3 regions of the Amycolatopsis sp. NPDC049688 genome follow, and region 2 is predicted to be linked to each of the others. Evidence: riboswitches for the same ligand, from Rfam matches in the RefSeq annotation. Region 2 holds a riboswitch; each other region holds the start of a gene.
What was found. A riboswitch is a leader RNA that binds a small molecule or an ion and turns the genes downstream of it on or off. The one in region 2 is predicted to bind S-adenosylmethionine.
Positions count from the first base shown of each region.

Region 1: linked by a shared signal. The riboswitch ahead of AB0J55_RS44135 (ATP-binding cassette domain-containing protein) and the one ahead of thrC (threonine synthase) in region 2 are both predicted to bind S-adenosylmethionine.
Region 3: linked by a shared signal. The riboswitch ahead of AB0J55_RS37460 (aminotransferase class V-fold PLP-dependent enzyme) and the one ahead of thrC (threonine synthase) in region 2 are both predicted to bind S-adenosylmethionine.

Region 1 is NZ_JBFANY010000027.1:27,779-31,967, forward strand. Features, by position in the region: gene AB0J55_RS44125 (ASCH domain-containing protein) at 1-49, opposite strand, end outside; gene AB0J55_RS44130 (4-(cytidine 5'-diphospho)-2-C-methyl-D-erythritol kinase) at 46-1,008, opposite strand; gene AB0J55_RS44135 (ATP-binding cassette domain-containing protein) at 1,078-2,091, opposite strand; SAM riboswitch class I at 2,301-2,391, opposite strand; gene rsmA (16S rRNA (adenine(1518)-N(6)/adenine(1519)-N(6))-dimethyltransferase RsmA) at 2,533-3,369, opposite strand; gene AB0J55_RS44145 (transglycosylase family protein) at 3,496-4,189, opposite strand, start outside.
Region 2 is NZ_JBFANY010000008.1:365,922-370,110, forward strand. Features, by position in the region: gene AB0J55_RS26475 (ComEC/Rec2 family competence protein) at 1-536, shown strand, start outside; gene thrC (threonine synthase) at 575-1,840, opposite strand; SAM riboswitch class I at 1,854-1,987, opposite strand; gene holA (DNA polymerase III subunit delta) at 2,134-3,114, shown strand; gene rpsT (30S ribosomal protein S20) at 3,374-3,634, opposite strand; gene AB0J55_RS26495 (DMT family transporter) at 3,949-4,189, shown strand, end outside.
Region 3 is NZ_JBFANY010000017.1:120,565-124,753, reverse strand. Features, by position in the region: gene AB0J55_RS37465 (hypothetical protein) at 1-456, opposite strand, end outside; gene AB0J55_RS37460 (aminotransferase class V-fold PLP-dependent enzyme) at 473-1,807, opposite strand; SAM riboswitch class IV at 1,847-1,961, opposite strand; gene AB0J55_RS37455 (potassium/proton antiporter) at 2,040-3,518, opposite strand; gene AB0J55_RS37450 (metalloregulator ArsR/SmtB family transcription factor) at 3,615-4,189, opposite strand, start outside.

The DNA of each region.
Region 1 (4,189 bases), on a different contig from region 2:
CCAGCTTGTCGCGCAACGGTCCCGGAAACGCGAACTCGGCGTGCTTCATGCGTGCACCCGCGGCGGCGTCGGCCGGTTCGCGTCGTCGCCGCCGACCACGCGGGCGCCCGGGACCGGGCCGTGGGCCACGCGGACCGTCCGGCACACGCCCGCGCCCGACAGCTCGGCCGCGACCTCCACCGCCGACTGCCCGTCCTCGCAGAGGAACGCGCACGTCGGGCCGGAACCGGACACCGTGCCCGCGAGCGCGCCCGCGTTCACCCCCGCCCGGAGCGTGCGGCGCAGGTCGGGCCGCAGTGAGACGGCCGCGGCCTGCAGGTCGTTGCCCAGCAGCAGGGCCAGCTGGCGCGGATCGCCCGAGGCCAGCGCCTCGACGACCGGCGTGTGCGAGCCGATCCGGGGCGGGTTGCCCGCCGCGCGCAGGCGGTCCAGCTCGCCGAACACCTTCGGCGTCGACAGCCCTTCGGCGGCGAACGCCAGCACCCAGTGGAACGTGTGCCGCGACAGCACCGGGACCAGCTGCTCGCCGCGGCCGGTGCCCAGCGCGGTGCCGCCGTAGAGCGCGAACGGGACGTCGCTGCCCAGGCCGGCGGCGATCTCGGCCAGTTCGTCGCGGGTGACGTCGAGATTCCAGAGCGAGGCGAGGCCGACCAGCGTCGCCGCCGCGTCGGCGCTGCCGCCCGCCATGCCGCCGGCGACCGGGATGCCCTTGCGCAGCACCACCCGGACCTTCGGCTCGCCGGTGCGCCCGACGTGCGCGGCCAGCGCTTCGACGGCCCGCCAGGCCAGGTTTTCGGGACCGGTCGGGACCGAGCCCTCCCCCTCGCCGTAGACCTCGATGCCGGGCTCTTCGGTGACCGCGACGGTCACCTCGTCGGTCAGCGACAGCGCCTGGAACACGGTGACCAGCTCGTGGTAACCGTCTTCACGCAGGTCGTCGACCGAAAGGTGCAGGTTGACCTTGGCCGGGACCCGGACGGTGACTGGGGGCGGAACTACGGCGAGCACCCGACCAGCCTACGTGCCCGCGGAAACGCCCCGATGCGACCTGCGCATCGGGGCGTCTTCGGGGAGAGATCAGGCGGCCGCGACACCCTGCGGGCCACGCGCGGTGTGCGTCACGTGGCCGCCGCGCTCGGCGACCCAGGCCAGGGCCGCGTCGGCCCGCTCGCCGCGGACACCCAGGCGGAACCGGCCGACCGGCGTGTCGCCGATGCGGGTCAGGCCGCCGCCGATGGTGGCGAACTCGACGTCGAACCGGCCCGCGGCCTCCGGCAGCAGCGCCCCGACCGAGGCGAAGCCGACCAGCACGACGTCCGCCGAGCGGTCGTAGCGCGCCGCCTGCGAGCGGGTGGTCTCGATGGCCGGCAGCAGCGCCTGCGCGGTGCGGCTCGTGGGGTCGGAGATCAGGTCGAGCACCGTGCCGCGCTCGACGACCGTGCCGTCCTCCAGCACCGCGACGTCGTCGCAGACCCGGCGGACCACGCCCGCGTCCGGCGTCGTGACGACGACCGTGACCCCCAGCTCGGACCGGGCCCGGTCGAGGACGGTGAGCACCGCGCCGGCCTCCTCCGGGTCGACACCGGCGGTCGGGTCGTCGGCGAGCAGGACGGCGGGAGCCGCCGCGAGGGCCTTCGCGACCGCGACGCGGCGAAGCTGACCGGCGGACAGCTCGCCGGGGCGCTGGGCCGCGCGCGGGGTCAGGCCGACGAGGTCCAGCAGCGAGCCGACCCGGCTGCGGCGCTGCGGGCCGTCGACGCCGAGCTGCTCGAGCGGGGAAGCGATGTTGCCGGCGATCGTGCGCTCGGCGATCAGCTCCGGCTTCGTCGAGACGACGCCGAGCTGACGGCGGATCTCGCGGAGGCGGCGGCCGTCGAGGGTGCCGGTGTTGAGGCCGTCGAGGCGGACGACACCGCGGTCGGGCCGCTCCTGCAGCGCGATGCACCGGGCGAGGACGGACTTGCCGGAGCCGGCCGGACCGACCACGCCGAACAGCGAGCCGGCCTGGACGTCAACGCTCACGTCCCGCAGCGCGACGACCGAGTTTCCGTTGGAGGCAAAGGATTTGGACAGGTTTTCGACGGTGATCACGAAGGCTCCTGAAAACGGGGTGCGCGCATGGCGCAGCACCCGGCCGCAAGCGAGTTCCGTCCTTTTCGGACGGTGCATGAAGAAGAGGTGGACCGGCTCGGACTAGCTCAGCGGGAGCGTCGACACGCGGTCACGGAGCGGCGGCCTTCGTCGACGACGCGACGCCTGGTCAGGAGCAGGGGGCGGGCTACCCTCTTCATCGAAAACGGCCTCCATCGGTCCTGGCGGTAGCACCTGCCCTGTGGAGGGTGGTTGCTGCGACTTCGGCGAGCCAGGTCTCTCAGTCGCTCGGGATGGACGTACTGAGTAAAACCGATCCCGAGGAGCGAACGCAAGCCCGTTGGCCCAGATCACACGAGTGGCGGTGTCCGGATGACGGGATCACGGGCGGCGAAGGAGTATTTTCACGCCTCCACTGTGGAGTTCGAAAGCCGTGGAGGGCTAACGCGCGGCGGCGATCCGGGCGAAGTCGTGCACGTCCAGCTGCTCGCCACGGGTCTTCGGGTCGATCCCGGCGGCCGTCAGCAGCTCGCCGGCCCGCTCGGCCGAGCCCGCCCAGCCCGCGAGCGCGGCGCGGAGGGTCTTCCTGCGTTGTGAGAAGGCGGCGTCGACCAAGCCGAAGAGCCGGTCCCGGTCGCCGGACGCCGTCGTGCCGGCGCGTTCGAAGGCGACGAGCGCGGAATCGACGTTCGGCACCGGCCAGAACACCGAACGTGGCACGGCGGCGACCTTGCGTGCCGAGCCGTACCAGGCGAGCTTGACGCTCGGGACGCCGTAGATCCGGCTGCCGGGGCCGGCGGCCATCCGGTCGGCGACCTCGGTCTGGACCATCACGAGCCCGGTGCGGAGCGAGGGCACTTCGGCCAGCAGGTGCAGCACGACCGGCACGGCGACGTTGTACGGCAGGTTGGCGACGAGTGCGGTCGGCTCGCCCAGGTCCTCGCGCGTGACGCGCAGCGCGTCGGCCCCGACGACGGTGAGGTTCCCGGCCGTCTCGGGCCCGCGTTCGGCGACCGTCTTCGGCAGCCGCTCGGCGAGCTTGGGGTCGATCTCGACGGCGACGACCCGCGCGCCGGTGGCGAGCAGCCCGAGGGTCAGCGACCCGAGCCCGGGCCCGACCTCGAGCACGACGTCGTCCGGGGTGATCCCGGCGAGCTCGACGATCCGGCGGACGGTGTTGGGATCGTGCACGAAGTTCTGCCCGAGCTTCTTGGTCGGCCGCACGTCCAGTTCGGCCGCCAGCGCCCGGATCTCGGCCGGTCCCAGCAGTTCAACCACCGGACGAGCGTACCCAGGCGGTCGGTTGGCGTACCTGGACGGTCGGTTCGCGTACCTGGAGGGTCGGTTCGGGGCACGCGGAACGGCCCCCGTCCACGGGGGACGGGGGCCGTTTCCGGGAAAGTGTCAGGCCTTCTTGCCGCAGACCGGCCAGGCGCCGTAGCCACCACGGGCGTCGCGGACCTTCTCCGCCACCGCGATCTGCTGCTCGCGGGTGGCCTGGCTCGGCAGCGCCGCGTACTGGGAGCCGCCGTAGGCGTTCCAGGTCTGCTTGTCGAACTGGAGGCCGCCGTAGTAGCCGTTGCCGGTGTTGATGGCCCAGTTGCCGCCCGACTCGCACTGCGCGATGCGGTCCCACGCGGAGCCGTCGCCGATGTCGGGGTTCGGGGCCTTCTTGGTGCCGACGTGGATGATCTTGGGCTTGGCCGGGGTGATGACCTGCTCGGAGACGGTCTCCCGCCCGACCTCTTTGCCGTTCTTCTGCGTGACCTTGTAGGTCACCATCTTCTCGCCGGGCGTGCCCGGGTCCTCGACGTTGGTCTTGCCCTTTTCCAGGTCCGGGTCGTCGACGCGCTGCTCCGGCGGGTCGATGCTCTCCTTCTGGGTGACCGTCGAGACGCCGGTGCGGCTGATGTGCACCTCGGCGCCGTCGGTCAGCTTGACGTCCAGGCCGCCCTCGGCCTGGTCCTCCGGGCCCAGGGTGAGCTTGTACTCGCCCAGGAACTCCTTCGTGGTGACCGCCGTCGTCTTCACCTGCTTCGGCGCGTTGGCGCCGTCGAACAGGGTGATGTTCTTCAGGGTCTTGATCTCGACGGTGGCG
Region 2 (4,189 bases):
CGGCGTGGGCGTGGCGCCAGGTCGCGGCCGAGGCCGCCCGGCAAGCGGTACCGCTCGTGGAGTTGAACCCGGGGGAGCGGCTGGGTTGGCCGGGCCTGACCCTCGATGTCCTCGGACCGCGCTACGTACCCGCTCGCGTGGCCGAACAGCCGGACGGCACCACGATCAACAACAGTTCCGTGGTGCTGCGGGCGGAAACCGCGGCGGGCCGGGTCCTGCTGACCGGTGACGTCGAGCTGGCGGCACAGGCGGACCTGCTGGCGGACGTCGGCGACTTGAGAGCGGAGGTGCTGAAGGTGCCCCACCACGGCAGCCGCTACTCGCTGCCGTCGTTCCTCGCGGCGGTGGCCCCGCGGGTGGCCATGGTCAGCGTGGGCGCGGGAAACACGTACGGGCATCCGAACAAGTCCACATTGGACACCCTGGCCGCGCTCGGCGCCCGGGTGACCCGCACCGACGTCGACGGCGACACCGCGGTGGTCGCCGGAGCGGCCATAGCCCGCCGCGGCGAGCCCCGGGGCCCGCCGCGGCGCTGAGCGTCCGGGGCGGGCCACCGCCCGCCCCGGACGGCGGCTCAGTAGCCGAGGGCCTTGTTCACCGCGGCGGCCGACGGCGGCAGCGTCGCCTTCGGGCCTACGTGGTTCTCGATCGCGTCCAGCGTCTTGAGGCCGTCGCCGGTGATGAGGAGGACCGTCTCCGCGTCCGGGTCCAGCTTGCCCGTCTCGACCAGCTTCTTGGCCGTGGCGACCGTGACCCCGCCGGCCGTCTCGGTGAAGATGCCCTCCGTGCGGGCGAGGAGGCGGATGCCTTCGACCACCTCTTCGTCCGAGACGTCCTCGATCGCGCCGCCGGTGCGGTTGACGATGTCGAGCACGTACGGGCCGTCGGCCGGGTTGCCGATCGCCAGCGAACGGGCGATGGTGTCCGGCTTCACCGGCTGGACCACGTCGTGGCCTTCGCGGAAGGCCGCCGACACCGGCGAGCAGCCGGTCGCCTGGGCGCCGAACACCTTGTACGGGCTGGCTTCCACGAGGCCGAGCTGGCCCAGCTCGCGGAAACCCTTGTCCACCTTGGTCAGCTGCGAACCGGAGGCGATCGGGACGACGATCTGCGGCGGGATGCGCCAGCCGAGCTGCTCGGCGACCTCGAAGGCCAGCGTCTTCGAGCCTTCCGAGTAGTACGGCCGGACGTTCACGTTGACGAACGCCCACTTCGGGTGCTCACCGGCCAGCTCGGTGGCGAGGCGGTTGACGTCGTCGTAGTTGCCGTCGATGGCGAGGAGGTCGCCGTCGTACACCGCGGTGGTGAGGATCTTGGCGCGCTCGAGGGTCTTGGGGATCAGCACGACCGACCGCCAGCCCGCGCGGGCCGCGGCGGCAGCCGTCGCGTTGGCCAGGTTGCCGGTCGACGGACACGCGAGCACCTCGAACCCGAACTCGCGGGCCGCGGCCAGCGCGACCGCGACCACGCGGTCCTTGAAGGAGTGCGTCGGGTTCCCGGTGTCGTCCTTGACCCACACGCGCTTGAGGCCGAGTTCCTTGGCGAGGCGGTCGGCGCGGACCAGGCGGGTGGCGCCCGGCTCGGTGTTCGGGATCTCTTCGACGTTGGACGGAACCGGGAGGAGCTTCTTGTAGCGCCAGATGTTCTTGGGACCCGCCTCGATGTCCTCGCGGCGGACGCGGCCGAAGTCGTAGGCGACCTCGAGCGGCGAGAAGTCTTCGGCGGAGACGAACTCCGGAGCGAGCGGCTGCCGGTGGCCCTCTTCCTTCGACACCAGTTCGACGGCGGGTCCGAGATCCGGGGTCTTCGTGGTGGAGGTCGTGCCGAGGGTTGCGGTCATCGCGAGGTTCCTTTCCTCATCTGCCCCGCCGAAGCGGGCCGGAATTGGCACCGTGGTCGTCAGCTACCCCGCGATCGCGGGATGACGGGCTGTACGCCGGTTGCCGGGGCTTCGTCGGGCCGTTCCCTCTGCCCCTCTGGATGAGCGGTATTCGGTTGTCGGTGCGCGCACACCGGATAGTCCGGGGCGGCTGCCTCGGCTACACCGTACGACATCGCGCGCGGGCCGTGCCACGGTGGCCGGTCGACATCACCGGAGCGGGGGCACGACAGCGCAAGTGAGAAGATTCCGGGGTGACCGCGCAAGCCACCGCCCCGGCCCCGCTGCAGCTGGTGCTCGGCGAGGAAGAACTGCTGATCGAGCGGGCCGTCCGCGAGACGCTCGCGGCCGCCCGCGCGACGGACGCGACGGCGGAGCTGACCCGGGTCCGGGTGTCCGATCTCACAGCCCCCGAGCTGGCCGAACTGGTCAGCCCTTCGCTGTTCAGCGAGGGCCGGGTGATCGTCCTGGAGTCGGCCCAGGACATCTCGCAGGAGCTGGCCGACGCCGTGGCGAGCTACCTGAAGGACCCGGCGGACGGGGTCGTGCTCGTCGTCGTGCACACCGGCGGTGGCCGCAGCAAGGCGGGCAAGTCGCTCCCGGCGGCGCTGAAGAAGGCCGGGGCCGAGGTCACGGAGTGCCCGAAGCTGACCAAGCCGGCCGAGCGCGAGCAGTTCGTGCGCCACGAGGTGCGCCGGGTGGGCGGCAAGATCGACCCGGCCGGGGTGGCGGCGCTGATCGACGCGGTCGGCTCCGACCTGCGTGAACTCTCCTCCGCGGCGACGCAGCTGGTCGCGGACACGGGCGGCGCGGTCGACGCCGACGCGGTCCGCCGTTACCACCGCGGCCGCGCCGACGTGACCGGGTTCGCGGTGGCGGAGAAGGCGGTCAGCGGCGATCGCGCGGCGGCGCTGGAGTCCCTGCGCTGGGCGATGCAGCTGGGCGTCCCGCACGTCCTGGTCGCCGACGCCCTGGCCGACGCGGTCCGCACGATCGCCCGGGTCTCGGGCGCCGGCCGCGGCAACCCGAACCAGCTGGCGGGCGAGCTGGGCATGCCGCCGTGGAAGATCCGCAAGGCCCAGGGCCAGTCCCGCGGCTGGAACCCGGACGGCCTGGCGACGGCGATGCGCGTGGTCGCCCGCCTGAACGCCGAGGTCAAGGGAGCGGCAGCGGACCCGGGCTACGCCCTGGAGCGCGCGGTCCTCGAGGTAGCGGCAGCCAAGGGCGACCGCTGACCACGGAAGGCGACCACTGAGGAGCGCCGACGAGCGTCGCGATGCGATAGCCGCGGAAGGTGACCGCTGAGGAGCGCCGACGAGGGGTTGCCGGTGCGGCGGCCGCGGAACGTGACCGCCGATCGGCGCTGGCGAGGGTTGCCGGTGCAGAAGATCGCCACCGCGAGCCGGACCAACCCCCGAACCACCCGGCCGGCCTGGCGTCACACAAAAAAGAAGGCCCCGGCCGAAGCCGGGGCCTTCCCAGAAATCAACCAGCTCAGAGCGCGTTGACGCGCTTCGCCAGCGCCGACTTCTTGTTCGCGGCCTGGTTGGCGTGGATGACGCCCTTCGAGACCGCCTTGTCCAGCTTCTGGGCGGCGTCGCGCTGCAGCTCGGCGGCCTTGGCCTTGTCGCCGGCGTCGGCGGCTTCGCGGACCTTGCGGATCGCGGTCTTCACCGAGGACCGGATCGCCTGGTTGCGCTGACGCGCCTTCTCGTTCGTCGTGATGCGCTTGATCTGCGACTTGATGTTGGCCATAGGGCAACTCCTGTTTCACTCGGTGAGATCGCCGCCGCGCTGAAGTGGCCCCGGAAATGCCGGGTTTCCTCCATGACGGAATGCCGCACGGGCAGCGAGCGTCCACTCTAACAGCCGGGCCCGCGGCCGGAGTACGGTGGGCGGTGGTAGTGCCTAGGGTTCCGTCGCCGGCCCGTTCCAGCAGCCCACAACCAGGGCCGGCGGGGCTGGTCCGAGCGGCACCGTCGGCGGGCCCGGACGGCCTGCCGTTCATCTGACGGGGCAAAAGCCTGGAGGACCCGGTTTTCGCGCGCGCGAAAACCCGAAGGGGTCCCGTGAACGCCACCGCCTTGTCCCTCGTCCTCGTCGCCGCCGTCGTGCACGCCGCCTGGAACCTCGCCGCCAAGCGGGTCACCTCCGGGGGGACCCAGTTCGTCTGGCTCTACTACACCGCCGGTGCCGTCCTGCTGCTGCCGGTCACGGTCGTGCTGCTCGTCGTCGAAAACGACCGTCCACAGTGGAGCTGGCTGGGCGCCGCGATCGGTACGTCGATCCTGCACGTCGCCTACGGTGTCG
Region 3 (4,189 bases), on a different contig from region 2:
GAGACGGCTGCGTTCGTACGCGGCGAGCAGCAGCAGGCCCAGCGTGGCCAGCAACGGGCCGCGCAGGCCGTCACCCAGCCGGAACTGCCACGATCCGACCAGGTCGAGCAGCGGGACGGCGAGCAGCGCGCCGATCGTGCCGAGGACGAACCACGCCATCCGGCCGGGGCGCCGGGTGAGCGCGTACCAGACGGCCGTGCCGACGACGACCACGCCGAGCGCGACCAGCCATCCAGGGCCGTTCGGCAGGCCGCTGCCTCCCACGTGGAAATCCAGGGGCATCCGCAGCGCGCGGCTGTACTCGGTCGCACCGGGCGGGACCGCCGGCCGGAGCAGGAGGTTCGCGGATTCGCTCTCGGCCCGGCTTCGGCGGGCCAGCAGCTGCACCGCGGCCAAGCCGATCTGCGCGAACCCCAGCAGTGCCAGCGGAAACCAGGAACGCGGCCCTCTCCCCATCGGCCCAGGCTAACGCTCAGCAGAAGGGCGGCAGCTCCCGCGGGTCGCCGACCGGCGCCCAGCGGCCGTCCACCTTCGCGTACTCCCAGCGGGCGCCCCGCGCGACGATCTGCCGCAGGGCCAGCACCACCCGGTCGACGTGTTCCTCGGTGCTGCCGAGGCCGAGGCTCACGCGGACCGCCTGCTGCCCCTCGCCGCCGGTGACGCCGATCAGGCGCTTGGCCGCGATGTGAGCGCAGAAGGCGCCGTCGCGGACGCCGATGCCGTACTCGGCGGACAGCACCGCCGCGAGCCACCCCGGGTCGAAGCCGTCGACGACGAAGCTGACCGTGCCGACGCGGTCGACCGGCGCGTCGAACAGCCGCAGCTCGGCGCAGCCCGGGATGCCGTCGAGGCCCTTGCGCAGCCGGGCGAGCAGCGCCTGCTCGTGCGCCACGACCGCGTCCCAGTGCCGGCTCAGGGTTTCGCACGCGACGCCGAGGGCGTACACGCCGACGGTGTTGGGCGAGCCGGCTTCGTGGCGCTCCGGCCCGGTGTTCCAGACGACGGCGTCCTCGGTGACGAGCTTGGTCGCACCGCCGCCGGCGAGGTAGGGCCGGGCCGCACGCAGCCAGTCCGCGCGGCCGATCAGCGCGCCCGCTCCGAAGGGTGCGTACAGCTTGTGGCCGGAGAGGGCGACGTAGTCGACGTCCAGTTCCTTGATCGAGATCCGCCGGTGCGGGGCCAGCTGGGCGGCGTCGAGCGCGACGCGGGCGCCGTGTTTCCGCGCCACCGCGGCGATTTCCGCCACCGGCAGCAGCTCACCGGTCACATTGGACGCTCCGGTGACGACGACGAGCCGCGGGCCCTGCGGGGCGGCCGCGAGCGCCTCGTCGACGGCGGCCACCGCGGCCAGGCGGGTGCGCGGGGTCGGCAGCCGGCGCACGTTCGGGCCCGGCCACGGCAGCAGTGCGGCGTGGTGCTCGGTGTCGAACACGATCACCGTGGTGTGCCGCGGCAGGCTGCGGGCGAGCAGGTTGAAGGCGTCGGTGGTGTTGCGGGTGAACACGACGGTGTCGGTCCGCCGCGCGCCGGCGAAGCGGCGCAGGACGTCGCGGGTGCGCTCGTAGAGCTTGGTGGAGACCTGCGAGGCGAAGCCGGCACCGCGGTGGACGCTGGCGTACCAGGGCAGGAACTCGTCGACCTTCGCCCGGACGGCGTCGAGGCAGGGGGCGCTCGCCGCGTGGTCGAGGTTGGCGTACCCGATGTCCCCGCCGGTCACCAGCGGGACGCGCAGCGCCGCCCCGGCGACGGCCGGGATGTCTTGCGCGGCAAGAGTTTCGGGCTGCGTGCGGTCGATGGCCAGAGTCATCGGGTGCCTCCTCGGCGATCCGGGGGACCCCCGGCGAGGGGCCCGCGCTTGCCCGTCGCACGGCGCGACCGGCCCGGTCTTCACCCGGGGCACCCCACCGCGGTAGGAGGGTTGCCGGCCAGCAAGCCGGGGCTTCGCGCTGGCACTCATGACCTGGTTCGAAAGGTAACCGAGAGCGCGCCCGGCCGCCAACCCCCGTCGCACATTCTGAGACGCCGCTCACAGAGCGTGCTCAGCGCCCGGACTCACCCCGCCAGCGGGCCAGGCGCCCGGCCCGGTCGACCGCGCGGAGCCGGCGTTCGACGGCGTCGCGGACGGCACTCGTCGTCACCACCAGCAGCTGGTCGTTCTCCTGAAGGCGGCTCGTCTTCTGCGGGGTGAAGCCCGCGCCGGCGCGGACGACCAGGCTGATCGTCGCCCCGACCGGCAGCCGCAGCTCGGACAGGTACACGCCGTGCAGCTTCGACCCCGGCTGGATCCGGACCTGCAGCAGCTCGGCGCCCAGCTCGTCCAGCGGCGCGGAGTCGACCTCGATCTCGTGCGCCTCGGACTTCCTGGCCAGCCCGAGCCGGCGGGCGAGCGGCCCGAGCGTCGCCCCCTGCACCAGCGTCAGCACGATGACCAGCACGAACACCGCGTCGACCAGCCGCTGGGCGCCCGGCAGGCCGTGCGACAGCGGGATCATGGCGAGCACGATCGGCACCGCCCCGCGCAGCCCGGCCCACGACAGGAACGCCTGCTCCCGCCACGGCAGCCGGAACGGCAGCATGGACAGCACGACGGAGATCGGCCGCGCCAGCAGCAGCACGACGGCGCCCGCGACCAGGCCCGGCACGATCGCGTCGAGCAGCCGGCTCGGCGAGGCGAACAGGCCGAGCAGCACGAACAGCCCGATCTGCGCCAGCCAGCCCAGCCCTTCGGCGAACGACAGCGTGTCCGACCGGTGCGGCAGCCGCGAGTTGCCGAGCACCAGGGCGGCGACGTAGGTGGCGAGCAGTCCGGACGCGTGCAGCAGCTGCCCGGACGAGTAGGCGACGACGCACACCGCGACCGTGGCGAGCGGGTAGAGGCCGGTCGCCGGCAGCGCGGCCCGGCGCAGCGCGAACCCGCCGAGCCAGCCGAAGGCGAGGCCGATCACCAGGCCCGCGGTCAGTTCGTAGACCACCAGCAGCGGCAGCGTCCAGTCCACAGTGGTGCCTTCGGCCAGTACCACGACGGCGATGTAGGCCGGCGCGTCGTTGATCCCCGACTCGAGTTCGAGCGCGCCGGTGAGCCGTTTTCCGATGCCGGCCGTGCGCAGGACGGAGAACACCGCGGCCGCGTCGGTGGACGCGAGCACCGCGCCCCACAGCAGCGCGAGCCGCCAGTCGAGCCCCAGCAGCCAGTGCAGGCCGGCGCCGGTGACCGCGACGCTCACCACGACGGCCACTGTGGACAGTGCGATTCCGGTGCCCAGCGCGGGTTTCACCGCCGACCACCGAGTGGTCAGGCCGCCTTCGGCGAGGATCATGACGAGCGCCGCGAGGCCGAGCGACTGGGTCAGCTCGGGGTTGTCGAACCGGATGCCGAAGCCGGCTTCGCCGAGGAGGACGCCCATCGCGAGGTAGAGCAGCAGCGAGGGGAGGCCGAGCCGGATCGACACGCGCACGGCCAGCACGGAGGCGAGCAGCACGACACCGCCGACGCCGAGCAGCACGGGGAGCTGGTCCATGCCGCCTCCTCCCGAGTGCCGTGGGGCACTCAGAATAGTGAAGCGGCGGGGTTAACTCGTTCGTGTACCGCTGCCCCGCGGTGGACACCCGGTGTGTTAAGGCCGGCCCAACGTGCCGAAATCGACTCCCAGCGCCGCGAACGGCGCCTCCGCCAGCACCTTGACCGCGCGGTGGCCGTCGCGGCGCACCCAGCCGGCGTCGACGGCCCGGTCGAGCAGGGCCGCGGGCAGTGCTCCGGCCAGGTGGTCGCGGCGCTCCGTCCAATCCAGACAGTCACGCAGCAGCGGCCGCCGCCCGGCGGCGACCGGCACGCCGAGCTCGCCGAGCTTTTCGCGGCCGCGCGGGGTCAGCGTCAGCCCGTCGGCGGTGTCGACCAGGCCGGTGGCCAGCATGCCGTCGCGGAGGGCGACGCCGAGCTCACCGGCGAGGTGGTCGTAGCAGGTCCGCGCGAACCCGAGCCGCCGCACCCGCAGCGACGGCTTCAGCCCCGTCACCGGGCGATGCTCGGCGTGCTGGGCGAGGTGCTCGATCAGCTCGGCGACCCGCGGGTCGGCGATCCGGACGTAGCTGGCGCGCCCCTGCTTGACGCGGACGACGAACCCGGCGCCGGCCAGCCGCGTCACGTGTTCGCTCGCCGTCGACAGCGCGATCCCGGCCGCCTTCGCGAGCT